3 regions of the Ornithinibacter aureus genome follow, and region 1 is predicted to be linked to each of the others. Evidence: predicted binding sites of a transcription regulator. Region 1 holds the regulator's gene; each other region holds the start of a gene.
What was found. Region 1 encodes HspR, which represses chaperone genes until heat shock. Its sites were predicted from a motif close to AAGTTGAGTCNNNNNGACTCAACTT; they were not measured.
Positions count from the first base shown of each region.

Region 2: the regulator HspR is predicted to act here: its motif matches at 2,558-2,582, upstream of C8E84_RS04280 (Hsp20/alpha crystallin family protein).
Region 3: the regulator HspR is predicted to act here: its motif matches at 2,074-2,098, upstream of C8E84_RS18625 (Hsp20/alpha crystallin family protein).

Region 1 covers NZ_VMSB01000001.1:2,073,943-2,080,610, forward strand. Annotated here, with positions in the region: gene C8E84_RS09895 (LCP family protein) at 1-1,249, opposite strand, end outside; gene C8E84_RS09900 (TspO/MBR family protein) at 1,457-2,266, shown strand; gene C8E84_RS09905 (heat shock protein transcriptional repressor HspR) at 2,285-2,743, opposite strand; gene C8E84_RS09910 (DnaJ C-terminal domain-containing protein) at 2,755-3,804, opposite strand; gene grpE (nucleotide exchange factor GrpE) at 3,836-4,483, opposite strand; gene dnaK (molecular chaperone DnaK) at 4,480-6,381, opposite strand.
Region 2 covers NZ_VMSB01000001.1:880,908-887,575, forward strand. Annotated here, with positions in the region: gene C8E84_RS04265 (DUF3800 domain-containing protein) at 272-943, shown strand; gene C8E84_RS04270 (hypothetical protein) at 1,064-1,675, opposite strand; gene C8E84_RS04275 (hypothetical protein) at 2,030-2,482, shown strand; gene C8E84_RS04280 (Hsp20/alpha crystallin family protein) at 2,616-3,065, shown strand; gene C8E84_RS04285 (class II aldolase/adducin family protein) at 3,234-3,863, shown strand; gene C8E84_RS04290 (hypothetical protein) at 3,909-4,679, opposite strand; gene C8E84_RS04295 (SatD family protein) at 4,676-5,332, opposite strand; gene mtnA (S-methyl-5-thioribose-1-phosphate isomerase) at 5,391-6,434, opposite strand; gene C8E84_RS04305 (type 1 glutamine amidotransferase family protein) at 6,521-6,668, shown strand, end outside.
Region 3 covers NZ_VMSB01000001.1:3,583,560-3,590,227, reverse strand. Annotated here, with positions in the region: gene dnaK (molecular chaperone DnaK) at 1-1,563, opposite strand, end outside; gene C8E84_RS18625 (Hsp20/alpha crystallin family protein) at 1,609-1,818, opposite strand; gene C8E84_RS17085 (hypothetical protein) at 2,441-2,725, opposite strand; gene C8E84_RS17080 (copper resistance CopC family protein) at 3,015-3,665, shown strand; tRNA gene C8E84_RS17075 (tRNA-Lys) at 3,731-3,806, shown strand; gene C8E84_RS17070 (DUF3618 domain-containing protein) at 3,955-4,266, opposite strand; gene bcp (thioredoxin-dependent thiol peroxidase) at 4,274-4,744, opposite strand; tRNA gene C8E84_RS17060 (tRNA-Leu) at 4,836-4,920, opposite strand; gene rdgB (RdgB/HAM1 family non-canonical purine NTP pyrophosphatase) at 4,949-5,587, opposite strand; gene rph (ribonuclease PH) at 5,584-6,342, opposite strand; gene C8E84_RS17045 (MBL fold metallo-hydrolase) at 6,466-6,668, opposite strand, start outside.

The sequences.
Region 1 (6,668 bases):
GCGAGCGGATGGACCCGCCATCCTGCACGCGCAGGATGAGGTCGACCCACGCCGGCAGGTCCTGCTGCGGGATGTCGAAGTCGATGTTGTTCTTCACGACCGCGGCCAGCTGGGGGTAGTTGCGCAGGAGTGAGACCGGGTCCGCCTGGTCGATGAGGGCGCCGGCCATGCAGCGCTGACGGCGCATCCGGCTGAAGTCGTCCTTGCCGGCGCGCGAGCGCGAGTACCACAGGGCGTCGTGGCCGTCGAGGCGCTGGACGCCGGGCTCGATCCACCGCTCCACCCCGTCGGTCCACTTGATGCCGCCACCGGGTCGGCTGGAGCAGTCGGTGCACACCCGCTCCTGGACGTTGATCTCGACACCACCCATGGCGTCCACCAAGGCGGTGAACCCCCGCAGGTTGACGACGACGGAGTGGTCGATCTCCAGGCCGGTGATGGCTCCTACGACGTCGATCGTCGACTGCCGGCCGGGGCTCTCGACCCCGGGGAAGAGGTCCCGACGGTCCTCGGCCAGGGTCCAGATGCCGTTCATCAGGCACTCGTCGCCACAGTTGTAGCCGTCCGGCCAGACCGTCGACAGCGGGTTGTCGTCGGGGATGGGAACGAACTCGAGGTTGCGCGGGATGCCGATGAGCAGCGTGTCACCGGTCTTGGTGTTCGTGCTGACCACCATGAGCGAGTCGGTGCGCACCCCGACGCGGTCCTTACCGGCATCCGACCCGATGAGCAGCGTGTTGACGCGCTCGGTCCCCGCCCAGGGATCCTGCTTGGTGCCACCGGTGAGGCCGTTGTTGTTGTCGTCGGTCACGCCGCCGAAGGACTCGTTGATGACGGAGGTCTGGATCTCGAGGAACTGCACGGCGAGCGAGGCCGGTGCCGCGATGATGAGGCACGCCACCGCCGCGAAGGCCACTCGCGCCCAACGACCGGCCGTCTGCCGGCGCGGCCAAGTCTGTTCCGCCGTGAGGACGATCGACCCGACCCAGAGCACCGCGCCGACGAGCACGCCGAGGCCGACCCACTGGAGCACCTCGGGGCGGACACTGGCGTCGAGCACCGAACGCAGGACCCCTCCGCGCCAGAGGCGCACGAGGGCGAAGCCGAGCACGGCGATCGTCACGGCGATAAGGCCGGCTCCGAGAGCGCGCCACCGGGTGCGCAGCAGGCCCAGGCCGGGAAACACCGTGCCGAGGGCGACGCTGCGGTAGTAGGTCTGCGGCGGGTAGCGCAATTCGGCACGACTCACCGGCGGCCGGGAGCCTCCCGGCCGCCCTGGAGAGCTCAACGGCTCTTCGTCGGACATGCCCTATCGACCTTCTCGTCTCGTGAAGACGCACAACAGCCGAGGCACGACGTGCGCAACGCATCGACGATATCGCCCCAACCTGAAACTGCCCTGAATGCCGCTGCTCGTGGGACCCGTGTCCCTCCGGGCCCGTGGTGCAATGACGGCATGGCCGCCTCGACCCCGACTGCCTCCCCCCGGACCGACCCCACCCGCTCGGACCGAACCCGGCAGGTCGCCGTCACCCTCGCCGAGGTCTTCTGCGTCATCGGGACGCTCGTCGGCGTCGGTGTCATCGGCACCCGGGTCGAGGAGTCGTCCGGGGGCGCACTGGCCGCGGACGCCACGCTCATCGCCCCCGCCGGCCCCGCCTTCTCGATCTGGACCCCCATCTACCTCGGCCTGGCCGCCTACACCGTGTGGCAGTGGCTGCCCGACCAGGCGACCGACCGTCGGCACCGGGCGATCGGGTGGCTCGCGGCGGCATCCATGGTGCTCAACGCCCTCTGGCTGCTCGTCACCCAGCAGGGCTGGATCTGGGTGAGCGTTCTCGTCATGGCCGGGCTCGTCGTCACCCTCGGCCTGCTCGTGGCCCGGCTGCAGGCGAACCCGTCGTACGGCCATGCCGAGACGGTCATCGTGGACGGCACCTTCGGGCTCTACCTCGGCTGGGTTGCCGTGGCGGCCTGCGCCAACGTCACGGCCGCGTTCGTGGCGAGCGGGGTCGACCCCGGTGGCCTGGTCGCCGAGGTGCTTGCTGCCGCGGTGCTCGCGGTGGCCGCCCTCGTCGCGGTGGTCCTCGCGCGCCGGCTCGGCGGCCGGTGGGCGGTCGCGGCCGCCATCGTCTGGGGCCTGGGGTGGATCGCCGTCGGGCGCTTCACCGACGAGCCGCGCTCCGCGCTGGTCGGCGTCGCCGCGCTCGTTGCGGCGGCCGTCACCGTGGCCGCGACGGCCCGGCAGCGCACCACCGCGGCCTGAACCCCGGGGGTCAGGACCTCAGGAGGATCGGGTCGGGTTCCACACGACGAGAGCCTGCGAGCGCCCGTGCCGTGGCCGCTCGCCGAGGCGCGCGGCGTAGACGTCGCCGCTCGGGGCGACCGAGAAGACCCGGGTGACGCGACCGGATGCGGCCCGGACGGCATCCAGCTCGGCGCTCAGCTCGGCCACCCGCGAGCGCAGGGCGGCCACCTCGTTCTCGAGCTCGAGGATGCGGGCGATCCCCGACAGCGACACCCCTTCGTCCTGCGAGAGTCGCTGCACCTCGCGCAGCAGGGCGACGTCGCGCTGGGAATAGCGGCGACCGCCCCCTCGGGTGCGCGACGGGGTGACCAGGCCCAGTCGGTCGTACTGACGCAGGGTCTGGGCGTGCATGCCGGCAAGCTCGGCCGCGACGGAGATGACGAAGACCGGGGTCTCGTCGTCGGGGCTGAAGGCGGCGTACTGGAACGACGTCATGGCGTCCTCCTTCAGCCGCTCGCCTGCTCGAACAGGGCGGCGCGCGGGTCGACGTCGGCCTCCTGCTCCCGCAGCACCTCGACCGCCTTGCGGGCGGCGTCGGTGAGTCGCTGGGGCACGATGACGGTCACCTTGGCGAGCAGGTCGCCGGTGCCGCCTCGCCCGGTGACCCCACGTCCCTTGACGCGCAGCACCCGGCCGCTCGGGGTCCCCGGTGCCACCTTGACCCGTACCGGGGTGCCATCGAGGGTGGGCACGGCGACGGTGGCCCCGAGTGCGGCCTCGGAGAAGGTCACCGGCAGGTCGAGGGTGAGGTTGTCACCGTCGCGCCCGAAGACCGGATGCGGTTCGACGGTCACCGTGAGGATGAGGTCGCCCTTGGGTGCCCCGGGGTCACCGTCGGCTCCCTTGCCACGCAGCCGGATCTTCTGCCCGTCCTTGACCCCCGCAGGAATCTTGGTCGTGATCCGGCGACCCTCGGGGGTCGACAGGGTCACCGTGGCGCCCTGAACGGCATCGCGGAAGCTCAGGGTCGTGCGGGCCTGGACGTCAGCGCCCGGGCGAGGTCCACGGGGGGCTCCGAACCCGGAGAACGGGTCGCCGCCGCGGGCTCCACGCGCACCGGCGCCCGCCCCGGCGCCACTGCCGAACATCTGCGCGAGGAGGTCGTCGAGGTCGGGCTGGGCCCCCGCACCACCGGCGCCGCCCGGGCCGCCCGTGGAGAAGCGCACCCGCTGGCCACCCCCTCCGCCACCGAAGGCCGAGAAAACGTCCTCGAAGCCGCCGGCCCCACCGGGGCCGCCGGCGCGGAAGCGGGCACCGCCCTGCGCCATCTGGCGCACCGCGTCGTACTCCTCGCGCTGCTTCTTGTCGGAGAGCACGGAGTGGGCCTCACCGATGTCCTTGAACCGCCGCTCGGCGGCAGCGTCCCCGGCATTGCGGTCGGGGTGGTGCTGCCGCGCGAGCTTGCGGTACGCCTTCTTGATCGCGGCCTCGTCGGCATCCTTGGGGACGCCGAGGATCGCGTAGAAGTCCTTCTCGAACCAGTCCTGGCTGGCCATGGGCGCCTCCTCTCGGTGCCTCGTCCGTGGATCAGGCGGGGTCTGCGACCGCGACCCGGGCGGGGCGCAGGACCTGCTCCCCCGCACGGTAGCCCGGTTGCAGCACGGTGACGACCGTCGTGGACTGCGCGTCGGTCGGCAGGTCGTCGTCGCCCTCGGGCCACGGCGCGTGCATCAGGGCCTCGTGCTGCATGGGGTCGAAGGCCTCGCCCTTCGCCCCGTAGCGCTCGAGACCGTACTTGCCGAGCGTCGCCTCGAGCTTGTCGGCGATGGCCGCGAACGGTCCGTCGACGAGGTCGCCGTGGTCCCGCGCGGCCTGGATGTCGTCGAGCACCGGCAGCACCGACTCGAGGACGTCACGCACCGCGCGCTCCTGCATCAGCGCCCGGTCGCGGTCGACCCGGCGCTTGTAGTTGACGTACTCGGCCTGGAGCCGCTGCAGGTCGCCGAGCCGCTCGGCAGCGAGGATCGAATCCGGGTGGGTGCCCACGGCATCCACACCCTCGGCGGATGCCGTGGCAGCCGCCTCGCCCTCGTCGGCCGCGGCGGGGGCGGCCCCGGCTGCTGCCGGGGCCACCTCGTCGCCGTCGTTGACCCACTCGGTGTTGACGCTGTCGTCGACGACCTCACCGCTGAGCGGGCTGCTGTCGGTCTGCTCCGGGCCGTGGGGCTCGGTCACTTCTTGTCCTCGGGCGCGTCGTCCTCGACGACCTCGGCGTCGACGACGTCGTCGTCACCCGCGTCGGATGCCGGCTGGCCACCGTCAGTGGCCTCGGCACCCGGCACGTCGCCGGACTCGCCCTGCTCGGCCGCGGCCGCGTACATCGCCGCACCCATGGCCTGGGACTTGGTGTTCAGGTCGTCGATCTTGGCCTGGATGTCGTCCTTGGACGCCGCCGTCTCCGGCTTGATGGCCTCCTTGAGGGCGGCCAGGGCCTCGTCGACCGGGGCACGCAGCTCGTCGGAGACCTTGTCGCCGGACTCGGCGAGGAACTTCTCGGTCGAGAACACGAGCGACTCGCCCATGTTGCGGGTCTCGGTCTCCTCGCGGCGCTGCTTGTCCTCCTCGGCGTGGGCCTCGGCGTCCTTGACCATGCGCTCGATCTCCTCCTTGGACAGCGCACTGCCGCCCGAGATGGTGATCTTCTGCTCCTTGCCGGTGCCGCGGTCCTTGGCGGTCACGTGCACGATGCCGTTGGCGTCGATGTCGAAGGTGACCTCGATCTGCGGGACGCCTCGGGGGGCCGGGGCAATGCCGGAGAGCTCGAAGGTGCCGAGCGGCTTGTTCTGCTGCGCGATCTCACGCTCACCCTGGAAGACCTGGATGAGCACCGAGGGCTGGTTGTCCTCGGCCGTGGAGAAGACCTCGCTGCGCTTGGTCGGGATGGCCGTGTTGCGCTCGATGAGCTTGGTGAACAGGCCACCCTTGGTCTCGATGCCGAGCGAAAGCGGCGTGACGTCGATGAGCAGGACGTCCTTGCGCTCACCCTTGAGGACACCGGCCTGCAGGGACGCGCCCAGGGCGACGACCTCGTCGGGGTTGACGCCCTTGTTCGGCTCCTTGCCGCCCGTGAGCTCCTTGACGAGGGTGCTGACGGCGGGCATGCGGGTGGACCCACCGACGAGCACGACGTGGTCGATGTCGGACAGGGAGATCCCGGCGTCCTTGATGACGTTCTGGAACGGCTGCTTGGTGCGGTCGAGCAGGTCCTTGGTCATCTGCTCGAACTGCGCCCGGGTGAGGGTCTCGTCGAGGTGGATCGGGCCGTTCTCGGACATGGAGAGGTACTGCAGCGAGATGTTCGTGCTCGAGGCCGAGGACAGTTCCTTCTTGGCCTGCTCGGCGGCGTCGCGCAGACGCTGCATGGCGATCTTGTCCTTGGCGAGGTCGACGCCGGAGGAGTTCTTGACCGTGGTGAGCAGGTGGCTCACGACGCGCTCGTCCCAGTCGTCACCACCGAGCTTGTTGTCACCCGAGGTCGCCTTGACCTGGATGGTCGCGAAGCCGTCGTCGGGGTCCTTGCCGACCTCGAGGAGGGAGACGTCGAAGGTGCCACCACCGAGGTCGAAGACGAGGATGAGCTCGTCCTCCTTGCCCTTGTCCAGGCCGTAGGCGAGCGCGGCCGCAGTGGGCTCGTTGACGATGCGCAGGACGTTCAGGCCCGCGATCTCGCCGGCCTCCTTCGTGGCCTGGCGCTCGTGGTCGTCGAAGTACGCGGGGACGGTGATGACGGCATCCGTCACGGCCTCACCGAGGTAGGCCTCGGCGTCGCGCTTGAGCTTCTGGAGGATGCGGGCGCTGATCTCCTGGGCGTTGTACTTCTTGCCGTCGATGTCGTCGGAGCGCCAGTCGGTGCCCATGTGGCGCTTGACCGAGCGCAGGGTGCGGTCGGCGTTGGTGACGGCCTGGCGCTTGGCGATCTCGCCGACGAGCACCTCACCGCCCTTGGAGAAGGCGACGACCGACGGGGTGGTGCGACCGCCCTCGGCGTTCGCGATGATGGTGGGCTCGCCACCCTCGAGGACGGCGACGGCGCTGTTCGTGGTGCCGAGGTCGATTCCGACTGCACGTGCCATGGGTGCTCCTTGTGTGATGCTGGGGTTGAGTGCTTGGGACTCAAGGTAGACCGCTCGGATGCCGTGAGCAAACTGAGCGCTCCAAACTTGCGTTCACTTGACTCAACCTTGGTCAGGGCTGGATTGTTCCCGGCCTCGACTCCGGGCCCCGCAGCCGGAGTCGAGGGGGCGACAAACGCCCGGGATCACGCTGCCGCGTCGGCGTGTCTCGACTCCTCGACTGGCGCCTGCCGGCCGCTGCCGAGGAGAAACAGGGCGACGAGCTACCCGCCGCGCACGATGCTTGA
Region 2 (6,668 bases), 1.2 Mb from region 1:
AACACGACCCGTTCGCATTGGCCGTCACTGCCGATTTCGACGATGCGAAGGTCGCGGCCTACGTCAACAAGCAGAAGGCCCGCACGCTCTCCACACTGCTCGACTGAGGCGTTGAACTGCGCGCCGTCTCTCAACAAGGTGCGCGAGGTCGAGGCGGAATCGCAGGCCGTGACGCGGCAGGACATCGAGGAGTTCAGGCGCGAGGTCCGAGCCTTTGCGTCAGGCCATCGAGGTCACTGGAGTCGAAAGTTGGACTCGAGGCCATGAGCGGATGCTGAGCCTGTACCTCGACGACGTGAAGTCCCAGGGCCGGGTCGGGCTCGTGGGGATCATCCTGCCAAGCGACAACGTGCGCTCTCTCTGCGCCGCAGTCGAAGCGATAGTCCGCGAGGGTGGCCCGGCCCCCAAGAACCGGCAGTCCGTGGAACTCAAGGGCGAGGAGATCCTGGGAAACCGCGGCTGGTGGAGGAGCAAGTCACCGCGGGAACGACTGCTCGTCGCCACACAATGCCTGGCGAGTTTGGAACCGCACGGCGCGCGCATCCTCCAGCGCGTTGGCCGCAAGCCGGCAGGCAAGACGCTCAATGAGGCCAAGAGGAGCACCAGCATGGCCATGGCCATAGTGGCGAGCGACTACGCTCGCGAGGTCAACGAGCGCTCGATCATGGCCGTGTGCGACGAGCAGAGCGTCGATCTCGTTACCACCGATAGCGTGATGCACTTTGACCGGATGGAAGACCCTTACCATCATGCGGTGATCGTGGACGCGGTCTACGCCGTGGACTCGCGCCGATCAAGAATGATCCAACTTGCAGATCTCGTCGCCCATGTCTGGCAGGCCAAGGAGACGCCTGGCGCCCCCCACGGCGATCTCTGGAGTCAAGTTCGCCACCTCGAGTACCGCCCCGTCAACTTCATGATGGGTGGGTCCTCTGCCTCCTGAGGGACGGAGTTGGCTTCGCTGCCGACCAGGGGCGGCTCCCACTGCCTTGGAGATGCAGTCGACGCGGGTCCTGGGCCACGGGGCAGTGGGTACGCAACTACCTTCACGGCGCGGGCGCGATCAAGGCCGCCTTGCTGCGGCCTGGTGGATGGCGGCCGCGAGCTCAGCGTAGGTGACTGCGCCATCGGTCAGTCGCGCCAAGGCCGCTAGGCCGAGGGACCGCTGGCCCAGCGCGACGATGGTTTGTCGCGCTAGGACGTAGAAGTCCCACTGCCTCACGTCAAGAGGGTCGTTCCCGGTGTGAGAGGTGGCGGTCTGCACTGCGAACACGTACACGTCGGCGTGGTAGGTGCCTTCTGCTGGGCCCTCACCTCCCCCCGTCGTGTCGGCTTTACGGGAAAGGCCAGAAAACTGGATGCGGGACAGGTTTCGCTGTTCCCAGTTCTGCAGGTATGCCGAGGACTTGACCTCAATGCGGATGCCACCGGGGGTGAGAACGTCGTACTCGTCCCATTCGACGCGCATGCCCTCTGCGCCAACTGCGCGGGCGACGAGAAACTCGGCGAGGTAGCCGCGAGTGTTGTTCATACGCAAGTCCGACATGGCGAATCGCCAGAAGTCCGCAACAGTCGCGTCGACTCCGTTGAATGTTTCCTGTCCGGTCAGAGGAGGGAGGACGGACGGCCTGAGGGGCGGCTGATCCTGGGAAGCGATCACAGGCTCGGAGTCCACGCTCGTATGCTGCCATCCGCTGGCCGCGCCCTGAATGTTTCCGCGAAAGTGTCCGTGCCAGCAACCAGTCATTGTCAACATCGGCCAACGCGACCAACCACAGATTCGCAGGTCAGAAGCTTGCCGCCAACTTGCGCCAACGCGAACAATCATGCACGGGCAATACGAGATGTACTTCGACATCTGATCGAGGCCATCCTTCGCCGGAACCGCGCTGTCCCTCGCGGGGCAGCGCGGTTCCGGCGTTCCACGCATCGTGGGATGCCGTCCGCGCGCCCCCGATGGTGCCGCGCCCACGGCATCCCCCCTGCATTCCGGGGACGAACGCCTTCTCGGCCGGTAGCGTGCGGCTGCATGGGCAGCGACCCGCGCCGCCTCGACGGGCTGCGCCCCGACGAGCGCGCCGCCGCTCTGCTCCTCGAGCACGTGACGGGCGGGACCGTGCGCGCCCACGACGTCGGCACGCGGCAGGGGGCGTACGACCTGCACCTGACGTATCCGAGAGGGAGAACGGCTGCCGTTGAGGTCACGACGGCGAGCAGCCTGCCCGCCGACCCTTTCAGCCTCCTCCTCGTGCCCCACGTCGCGCGCCGCATGGTGAAGGTGGTCAGCGCACGAGGCGTCGACGAGCGACACCTCTTCATCGGCATCACCTCCGAATCGACGCCGGATGCCGGGTGGCCGGCACTCGCTGACGAGGACGTCGTCGCCGACGGGCTGACGCGCTTGTGGATCGTGACCACCGGTCGGGCACCCACGCTGGTGTCCTGGTCACGAGGGGATGGGTGGCAGCACCACCCGAGGTGACGGCGAACCGAGCACCCACTGATGTTCGGGATTCGATGGCTGAGGGAGTTGACATTGAGCCAACCTCCAGCCCTAATATTGAGTCATCATCACTCAATCTTGGGCCGGCCGCCCAACGAGCAAGGAGGACACCATGGCCACCACCTTTGACCCCTTCCGCGACCTGGACCGCGTGCTCTCTGGCTCTCTGCGAACTCCCGCGTCAGCCGCCATGCCGATGGACCTCTACCGGTCCGGCGACCACTTCGTCGCCCACATCGACCTGCCGGGGGTTGACCCGTCGACGATCGACGTCGATGTCGAGGAACGCACCCTCACCATCCGCGCCGAGCGTCGTGACACCACCGACGAAGACGTCCAGTGGCTCTCCCACGAGCGACCGACCGGCACCTTCGCACGCCAGCTCACGCTGGGCTACGGGGTGGCCCCGGACCGCATCGAGGCCGACTACTCCGACGGGGTGCTCACCCTGACGATTCCTGTCGCCGACGAGGCGAAGCCCCGCAAGATCTCGGTGAGCCACAAGGGAAGCCGCCAGGTCATCGAGGGCGAGGCGAGCGCCGCCCAGCCCGTGGGCGTCTGAGCCCGGCTCAGCCCCCTGACAGCAGCCCGGCCCGCGAGTGCCTGATTGCGCGCCTGACCCCGGCTGACCCTCCCCACGAGAAGTCGCCGAGACGAGCACCGGCGACGTGGCGTCCACGTCTCGTGGGGAAGGTCGGGACGGGGCTCTGCGTAGGCGAGAATCGGGCGCATGACGAGTGAGCGCGCCACCCTGATCGAGCAGTTGTTGGATGCCGGGCGGCACCTCGTCGCCCGCGGCCTCGTGCAGGCGAGCGGCGGCAACCTGTCGGTCCGCCTGCCGGGCACCGACACCTTCCTCGTCACCGGGTCGGGCACCTGGCTCGACCGCCTCACCGCCGACGACCTCGTCGAGCTGACCCTCGACGGTGAGCGCATCGGTGGCGCGCAACGCCCGTCGGTGGAGTGGAAGCTGCACCAGCGCACGTACGCCGTCCGCCCGGACGTGCAGGCCGTCATCCACCTGCACCCGCAGCACGTGCTGCTCGTCGACATGCTCGGCGCCCCGATCCGGTTCACGACGTTGGACCACCAGTTCTACCTGGGCAGCGCCGGGCGGGTGCCGTTCCACCCCGCCGGTTCGCAGGAGATCGCGGATGCCGCCGCGGATGCCGCCCGTGACCACGACGCGGTCGTCATGGCGCACCACGGGTGCTCGACGCTCGGCGACACCGTGTCGATGGCACTGCGTCGGTCCCTGAACCTCGAGGAGGCCGCGGCGATGACCTACCGCCTGCTCATGGCCGGCGACACGACCACGGACTTCCCGCAGGAGTGGAAGGGCAACATCATCAGCATCTGAGCACGATGGCTGCGCCGGGCCAGGACCCTCAGCAGATCAAGTCGCTCAGCGGGTCAGCGCCAGGCTGGCCAGGGCCACCAGCCAGGAGACGAACGACCCGACGAGGAAGTACTCGGTGACCTCGTCGATGCCGACGGCATCCACCGTCGAGCTCTCGTCACGCTTGGCCTGCAGCTCGGGGAAGCGGATCAGACCCTTGGCGGCGATGACGAGCCCGGCCGCCGTGAGCTGACCGGCCAACCCGAGACCGATGATCAGAACCCGCTCCATCGGGCCGAGGAGCCGACCACCGCGCAGCTGGTCCGAGGGTTGCGGCCCGCTCGGCAGCTCGGCCTGCTGCACCGGCCGCAGGGCACCGACGCTGACCAGGACGAGTCGGACGACGACGTTGGCGGTGGCGAGGTTCGCGACCAGCAGACCGGTCACGAGCAGCACCGCACCCGGGTCACTGTCGGCCTCGAGCATGGGCAGGTCGGCCCAGGCGAGCCACGACGCGAGCCGCCCGCCGGCCGACGAGGCCCACCCCGACAGCGCGATGAGCGCGAAGGCCACGGCACCGAGGACGGCCAGGGCACGGCCGTGGCCCCGCCCCGTCGACAAGGCCTGAGCGGACAGCACCGCCCACAGGGCAAGCGCCACCATCGACACCCCCAGCACGACGAGGTCGATGGGAGCCGTGAGCCCGGCCAGAGCGGCGAACGCCGCCATCACCGCTGCCCCGACAGCGGGTGACCGCCGGGCCACCGCCGGCGGAGCTGCGGCTCGCACGAGGTCGGCGAGGCCGAGGCCGACGAGCCAGACGCCGAGCCAGCTCACGGCAGCGCCCGCAGCAGGTCATGGGCCGCCAACACGGCCCCGAGGCCGTCAGCGCGCACGCGCTGGGAGACCGCCGACGGGCTGATGCCCTCGAGTGTCGCCAGGTCACCCTGGGTGGTGTGCGGTTCCATGAGCCCCCTCAGCAGTCGGATCGAACGCTCTGAGCACGAGCCAACCAGATGGTCCCGACAGAGCAGTGCGGCATTGACGGCGTCGACCGCGCTGTCGTCCTCTGACGCGTCCACCCGCAGGGCCGTGCGCAGGTGCCGGGTGGCAGGTTTCGCCGCAGCCTCCTCCGCCGCCTCGACGGCAGCGCGGGCCGCCCACCAGCCCGGGCCGTCCTCGATCCCTCGCTCCGGGTCGAGCGTGGTCACGCTCCCCCGCCCGACCCCGATGCGGGTATCCACGTCGGGCAGCAGGGCCAGGCGCACGCGCAGCCCGGCATCCAGCGCCTCGCCGAGCGTCGCGTACGACCCCTGGAACTCGTCGCCGACGGTGACCCGCAGCCCCGTGAGGGACGGGACGGCGTCGTCGACCTGACGAAGTGCGGCCTCGACGGCACGGTGCAGGTCTGCACGGTCGACCGACCCCCGAGAACCGACGATGTCGCCGATGAGAGTGCACCGTGAAGCGTTGTTCTTCATTTGCTCCATCTGAAGATCATACCTTCAGATGCTGGCAATGAAGCCCGAGACGAAAGAACGGCTCCCGTCACGGGGCGATCGACCACAGGTCCTGCCCCGACCTCGGCTCGGCGACCCCACGCTCGGTCGCCACGGCATCCACCAGACGCGCGGGGGTGACATCGAACGCAGGGTTGAACCCGGCCGACCCCTCGGGCGCGACCTGTACCCCGCCGAGGCTCGTGATCTCATCCCCCGACCGCTCCTCGATCTCGATGCCCGACCCGTCCGCCATCGACAGGTCGACGGTCGACCACGGCGCAGCGACCATGAAGGGGATCTCGGCGTCCCGGCAGGCCAGGGCCACCCCGAGGGTGCCGATCTTGTTCGCGGCGTCCCCGTTCGCGGCGATGCGGTCGGCACCGACGACGGCGAAGTCGACCAACCCCCGCAGGATCGTCGAGGCAGCGGCCCCGTCGACCTGGACCACGTGCGGGATGCCGTCCTGCTCCAGCTCGAAGGCCGTGAGCCGGGCCCCCTGCAGCAGCGGGCGCGTCTCGTCGGCGTAGACGAGCTCGATGCGGTCACGGGCGTGCAGCTCGCGGATCACACCGAGGGCGGTACCCCACGCCGACGTCGCGAGCGACCCCGTGTTGCAGTGCGTCAGCAGCCGCAGCCGTGGGCGGTCGATGCGGGCCAGCAGCCAGTCCGCCCCGAGTCGCGACAGCTCACGGTTGGCGGCCTCGTCCTCGCCGGCGAGCTGGCGTGCCGCCGCCAGCACGGCATCCCGACCATGGCCCATCAGCGGCCGCACCTGGTCGACCCCCCACGCGAGGTTGACGGCCGTCGGCCGCGCATTGCGCACCCGGTCAACGGCAGCCTGGATCCGCGCCTCGTCCCAGCCCTCACGAGCCCCCTCGTCCATCGCGACGACGACGCCCATGGCACCGGCCACACCGAGTGCGGGAGCGCCGCGCACGGCGAGCACGGCGATCGCCTCGACGAGGTCGTCCGTGGTGTCGGTGACCCGATCGACGACGGTCCCGGGCAGCAGGGTCTGGTCGATGAGTCGGACGGCCCCGCGACCGTCACGGCCCGCGGTGTCGTCCCAGGAGATGGCGGTGAGCGTCATGGGCGTCAGCCTAGGCTGCGTGACGAGTGGCAGTACGCCCGGTGCTGCGGGGTGCTTACCCCCTGCCGAGGGGCTAGCGTCCGAACATGAGCCCGCGACCCACCCTGCGCCAGACCTCGCCCAGCCCTCGCACGCGCCGGGCCCGCTCCGCCGGAGCCCTCACCCTGGCGCTCGCCATGATCCCGGCAGCGGCGTCCGCCGCCCACGGCGACGACCCGACCGTGCTGACTCCGA
Region 3 (6,668 bases), 1.5 Mb from region 1:
CTGGTCGTCAGCACGGTGCTGCTCGGCTTCCTTAACCATCCGGTCGATCTCGCCCTGGTCCAGATTCGAGGTGTCGCTGATGGTGATGCCCTGCTCGGTGCCGGTGTCCTTGTCCTTCGCCGTCACGTGCAGGATGCCGTTCGCGTCGATGTCGAAGGTGACCTCGACCTGCGCTTCACCGCGAGGAGCGGGGCGGATGCCGGTGAGCTGGAACCGGCCCAGCACCCGGTTGTCTGCGGCGTTCTCCCGCTCGCCCTGCAGGACGACGATCTCCACCGACGGCTGGTTGTCTTCGGCCGTGGAGAACACCTCGCTGCGTCGGGCGGGGATGGTGGTGTTGCGTTCGATGATCTTCGTCATCACGCCACCGCGGGTCTCCACACCCAGCGACAGCGGGGTGACATCCAGCAGCAGCACGTCGTCGACGTCGCCCTTGAGGACGCCCGCCTGGATGGCGGCGCCCACAGCGACCACCTCATCGGGGTTCACCGTCATGTTCGGCTCCTTGCCGCCGGTGAGCCGCTTGACGAGCGCTTGGACAGCGGGGATGCGGGTGGAACCGCCCACGAGGATGACCTCGTCGATATCGTTCTCGCTGACCTTCGCGTCGGCCATCGCCTGACGCACCGGACCCAGGCACCGCTCAACGAGGTCAGCGGTGAGGTCTTCGAACTTGGACCGCTTCACGGTCATGGTGAGGTGCTTGGGTCCGCTGGCGTCGGCGGTGATGAAGGGCAGGCTCGCCTGGGTCTGGGACACCGAGCTGAGCTCGACCTTCGCCTTCTCGGCCGCCTCGAACAGTCGCTGCAGCGCCTGCGGGTCGTTGCGCAGGTCGATGCCGTTCTCGTTCTTGAACTCGTCGGCAAAGTAGTCCACCAGCCGGCGGTCGAAGTCGTCGCCGCCCAGGTGGGTGTCACCGGCGGTGGATCGCACTTCGACGACCCCGTCGCCCACGTCGAGGAGGCTGACATCGAACGTGCCGCCACCGAGGTCGAACACCAGGATGGTCTCGTGGTTCTTCTTGTCCATTCCGTACGCCAGTGCGGCGGCGGTGGGCTCGTTGATGATGCGCAGCACCTCGAGCCCGGCGATGCGTCCGGCGTCCTTGGTCGCGGTGCGTTGGGCGTCGTTGAAGTAGGCGGGAACGGTGATGACGGCCTCGGTCACCTTCTCACCGAGGAACTTGCTGGCGTCGTCGACGAGCTTGCGCAGCACCTGGGCGCTGATCTCCTCCGGCGCGTACTGCTTGCCGCGGATGTTGAACCGTGCTTCGCCGTTGGGGCCTTCCACGACGTCGAAGCCGACGGCGTTGGCTTCCTCCTTGATCTCGTCGAAGGACCGGCCGATGAACCGCTTGGCGGACGAGATGGTGCCCTTCGGGTTGAGGATGCTCTGCCGGCGGGCAAGCTGCCCCACCAGCCGTTCACCGTCCTCGGTGAAGGCGACCACCGACGGGGTAGTGCGGGCTCCCTCCACGTTCGGGATGACCTTCTCCTCGCCGGCCTCCCAGACGGCGATAACGGAGTTCGTGGTTCCCAGATCGATTCCTACTGCCTTGGCCATGATGATTGTTCCTTTCTTGTCGCGTGAGACACGTTTCAGGGGTCGTCAAAGAGCGCGCCAGGATCGGAGCAGGCGCAGGGCTGAGTGCCCCGGCGATGACCTTGACGCGGTCAGAGTCAGGAAGCAGGCTGCTTCAGGGGGATCTTTCCGGACGGCGGGCTGCTCGATGGGCATCACCACCCGCAGGACACCCAGGTCGCAGCTGGCGGTGACGCTGTCGCTGTCGATGCCGGGCGCCAGTCCCAGCAGCCGCATGAATTGCCCGTGGGGGCCGTTCGGCGGTGAACCACTTCGCGCCGGCGGTCGCGGACTGGGCCGCTGACCGCGCGGACGGTGAGCGGCTGGCCGCCCACCCAGCTCGATGGACTCCGAGTCGATGCCTGGCAGGTTCCTTCCTCAGGAACGTACTCGTCGCCCTCTCGGGACAGATCGACCGACATCGAGCGCGGATCCATCTGCTGAGCGATGCGCAGGTCCGCACATGAGGTCACCGTCTCACCACCCCCCTTTACGCTGAGTCGCTATAACTCCACTGCCGATGTTTGTTCGACAGACTGGACCCCACGTAGGCATTTCGCAAGTGATTCGCCTGACGAACGGAGCCTGATCCGCTTTCCAGACCTGCGCGTCCACAGGGCTCAGCCCCACCACCGCGCCGTCGCGCTCAGCGAGCCAAAGCGTCTCGACTGCTCCTAGCCTGGACAAGATGCGTCCTGTCACCGGGTCATTGGGTTCGATGAGCATGGACAGCACCATCCTCGCGGTGCGCTCGTCATTCGCGACATCACTCACGCTGGTCATCATCGGTTCCTCTCGGCGCTCGTTACCGACGAGGTGCGCCGAGCGCTACCGACGGATCAGCAACTCGGAACCGCAGCTACGAGTCATCGCTCGCCTCGTCCACGATGAGTCCCGCCTCGACCAGTGCAGCCCGCACGGCCTTACAGTCCACGCCCATCCGGCGACCGATGGCCCGCATCGAGACGCCCGCTCGGGTGAGCCGCACGGCCTCGACCTTCTCGTCGATCCCCAGCCTTGGTCGGCGGCTCGGCACGTTGCGGCGACGCAGATGGGAGAACACGGTGGCGCGGTGAATGCCGTACCTCTCAGCGAGCGCCTTGACGCTCATCCCGGCCAGGTAGTCGCCGACAAGCGCGTCCACCTCGGAGGCGGTCAGAAAAGTTTGAGCCGTCTCGACAGTGCTCGCAACAGGGCCACGATCATCCTTCGGAGCGGTATCCTGGGGACGTCGAGAGACCTCGTAGACCCCACGCTCTAGGCGGTTGACCAGGGTTTTTGTCTTGGGGGCGGAGTTGCCGAACGTACTACTCAGGCACCCCAGGCACTGCGAGGCCCCGATCCGCTACGGCGGGTCGGGGTTTTTGCAGTCCTCGGGGATGTCACCGGACCTGCGACCGGATCCGCGCGCAGGCTTTGGGAGGATGGGCCCCATGCAATCCCGTCGCTTCGCCACCGTGGTCACGCTCGTCATCGTGGTCGCGTTCTTCCTCGTCGCCATCGCGCCCGCCTTCGCCTCCCCTGCGCCCGGAACCCTGCCGTTCCACGCGCGCCTGGTGTCCTCGGAGCCGGCCGACCGGACGAGCGTCGAGACCGCGGACCGGGTGGTGCTGACCTTCAACGAGAGCATCAACCCCGACTTCGTCGCCGTCCGGGTGAGCGGACCCGAGGGGGCCGAGGTCGACGGGGCGCCGAGCGTCGAGGGCGCCACCGTGACGCAGCCCCTCGCGGCGCCACTGGCGGCGGGCGAGCACACGGTGACCTACCGGGTGGTGAGCAACGACGGGCACCCGATCTCCGGGACGGTGACGTTCACGTCGACGGCGGTCGCGGCCACTGCCTCCCCGACGGCGAGCACCCCGACGAGCACCCCGGAGGCGAGCCCGACGCCGACCGTCTCCACGGCATCCGCGACGCCCATGCCGTCGGACTCCCCCACACCCACCCCCGAGCCCGTGGCCGACGAGGCGGGCACGTCGCCGTGGGTCGGGGTCGGCATCGCCGTGGGTGTCGCCGCCCTCGCCGCCGCCCTGGGACTCGTGTGGCACCGCCGCCGCAGCCGGCCGGATGACCTGCGGGACTGAGCCGGGCACCGCTTCGCCACCGCGATTTCGCGGGTCGCGGGCCATCCTGCTAATGTCTGCGACGCGCGCCATTAGCTCAATTGGCAGAGCAGCTGACTCTTAATCAGCGGGTTCGGGGTTCGAGTCCCTGATGGCGCACCAGGCTGGACCGAACGAGGCTCCCCGACACCGGGGGGCCTCGTTCGCTGTTCCCGGACGTCTGCCCGTCGCGGAGACCGACTCGCCTCCCGGTCGTGCAGCATGCGGACGGGCAGCCGCCCCGTGGCCGCCGTCGAGGCCACGACCACGCTCAGCGGCGACGCAGCCGGCGCACGATCAGCCAGCTGCCCACGACCGCCGCCACGGCCACCACCGCGGCCAGCCGCTCCACGCGCAGCTCCCCCGACGGCGTGGTCGCGACGTCGGCGAACCGCTGCTTGGCCACGTCAGTCTGGCGCTGGATGATCGAGGACGGGCGCACGCGCTCGGCGAGCTCGTCGATGGTTTGTGCGAGCCGGTCACGACGCGCGGTGATCTCGGCCTCGAGGGCGGCGATGGTCAACGGTGCGGGTGCCGCGGCCCCGGTCGAGGGCCCCGTGGCCGCAGGCTGGACGTTGCTCATGGGTTCCTCACTGCAGTCCGAGGTCGCGCCGCAGCTTGGCGACGTGTCCGGTTGCCTTGACGTTGTAGAACGCGTGCGTCACGGTGCCCTGCTCATCGAGGACGACGGTGCTGCGGATGACACCCTGGACCGTCTTGCCGTAGAGCTTCTTCTCGCCGAAGGCACCCCACGCCGTCATGACGGCCCGGTCCGCGTCGGACAGCAGGGTGATCGTCAGGGCGTCCTTCTCGCGGAAGCGGGCAAGCTTCTCCGGCGTGTCCGGAGAGATGCCGAGCACCGTGTAGCCGTGCGCGCCCAAGGACTCCAGGGACTCGCTGAAGTCGCACGCCTGGGTGGTACACCCCGGCGTCATCGCCGCCGGGTAGAAGTAGACGATGACCTTGCCGCCGCGCAGTGCGCTCAGCGTCACCGGCGTGCCGGTGTCATCGGGCAGGGTGAAGTCGGGCGCGCTGTCGCCGGGGCTGAGCCGGTCACCCACGGTGCCTCCTCGTCGTGTCGTGCATCGGTGGTGCCAACCTACATCGGCCCCGGGACAATGGAACCGGGGGCCGACGAACCACCACGGGACCTGGTGCGCAAGGCGGGACTCGAACCCGCACACCCGAAGGCACCAGAACCTAAATCTGGCGCGTCTACCAGTTCCGCCACTCGCGCGCGGTCGACAGCCTACGACGAACGGCGCTCAGCCGCCGAGGAGTTCTCGCAGCACCGGCTCGAGGGCGCGGAAGGCCCGTCCCCGGTGGGAGATCGCATTCTTCTCCTCGTCGGTGTGCTCGGCGAGCGTGCGCTGCTGCCCGGTCGGGACGAACACGGGGTCGTAGCCGAAGCCGTGGTGGCCCTCGGGGGCGCGGGCGAGCCGGCCCTCCACGCGTCCCTCGACGCCGTGGACCCGACCGTCGGGCATCGCAAGGACGGCGGCGCACACGAAGGCCGCGGCCCGGTGCTCGTCGGGGACGTCGCCGAGCTGCTCCAGCAGCAGGTGCAGGTTGGCCCTGTCGACCTCCGCCCGCGTGGCCCCCGGCCCGGCGGCCGAGCCCGACCATCGGGCCGAGAACACGCCGGGGGATCCACCGAGGACCTCGACGGCGAGGCCGGAGTCATCGGCAAGCGCAGGCAGGCCGGTGGCCTCGGCCAGCGCCACGGCCTTGAGCCGGGCGTTGCCGAGGAACGTCACCTCGGTCTCGGCGACGTCCGGGGCGCCCTCCACGTCGCCGGCCCCGATGATCTCGAGGTCGAGGTCGGTGACCAGGCCGCCGAGGATCTGGCGCAGCTCGTGCACCTTGTGCTCGTTGCGGGTGGCCAGCACCAGCCGACGGCTCACGCGCGTCGCTCCCGCGGGGTCGCCTCAAGGGCTGCCTGCTGGAGGAGGGTGAGCTCCGCGCAGCCGACGGTCGCGAGGTCGAGCAGGTCGCCGAGCACGGCGCGGTCGAACGGCTCCCCCTCGGCGGTGCCCTGCACCTCCACGAACCGCCCGTCCCCGGTCATGACGACGTTCATGTCGGTCTGCGCCGTCGAGTCCTCCGGGTAGTCGAGGTCGAGCACCGGGAGCCCGTCGACGAGCCCGACGCTCACCGCCGCGATCGACCCGGTGAGCGGCTGGGCGGACGGTGGGATCAAGCCCCGGGACCGGGCATCGGCCACGGCATCCGCCAGGGCCACCCACGCCCCGGTGATCGCGGCAGTGCGGGTGCCACCGTCGGCCTGGAGGACGTCACAGTCCAGGACGATGGTGTTCTCGCCGAGGCCCTTGGTGTCGATGACCGCGCGCAGGCTGCGGCCGACGAGCCGGCTGATCTCATGGGTGCGTCCGCCGACCTTCCCCCGGCGCGACTCCCGGTCCGAGCGGGTGTTGGTCGACCTGGGCAGCATCTCGTACTCAGCGGTGACCCAGCCGGTGCCCCGGCCCTTGAGCCACCGAGGAACCCCTGCGGTGAACGAGGCCGCGCACAGGACGCGGGTTCGCCCGAACTCGACGAGCACGCTGCCCTCGGCGTGGTCGAGCCAGTTGCGGGTGATCCGCACCTCACGAAGTTGATCTGGGGCACGACCATCATGGCGAATTGAGTCAGAAGGCATGGACACAAGGCTATGGCGTCACGGGGGGCAGATCGGCCACCGCGGGCGGCGTCGAGCCGCGGGCGGCGTCGAGCCGCGGGCGGCCGCACGGTTGCCCGTGAGGTCCGCGCGCACAGGGGACGCTCAGATCTCGTAGACCGCATCCGCAGCGGCGAGCCCCACGGCAGAGGGCCAGTGCATGGCCGCCTGAGCACGACAGACCTCGGGGTCGTTCCAGGACGGGATGTGCGTCAGCACCAGGCTTTGCACGCCACCCGCGCGCAGAGCGGCCCTGGCGGCGCGGGACCCCGACAGGTGGATGTCGACGACGTCGTCGCGCCCGTCGA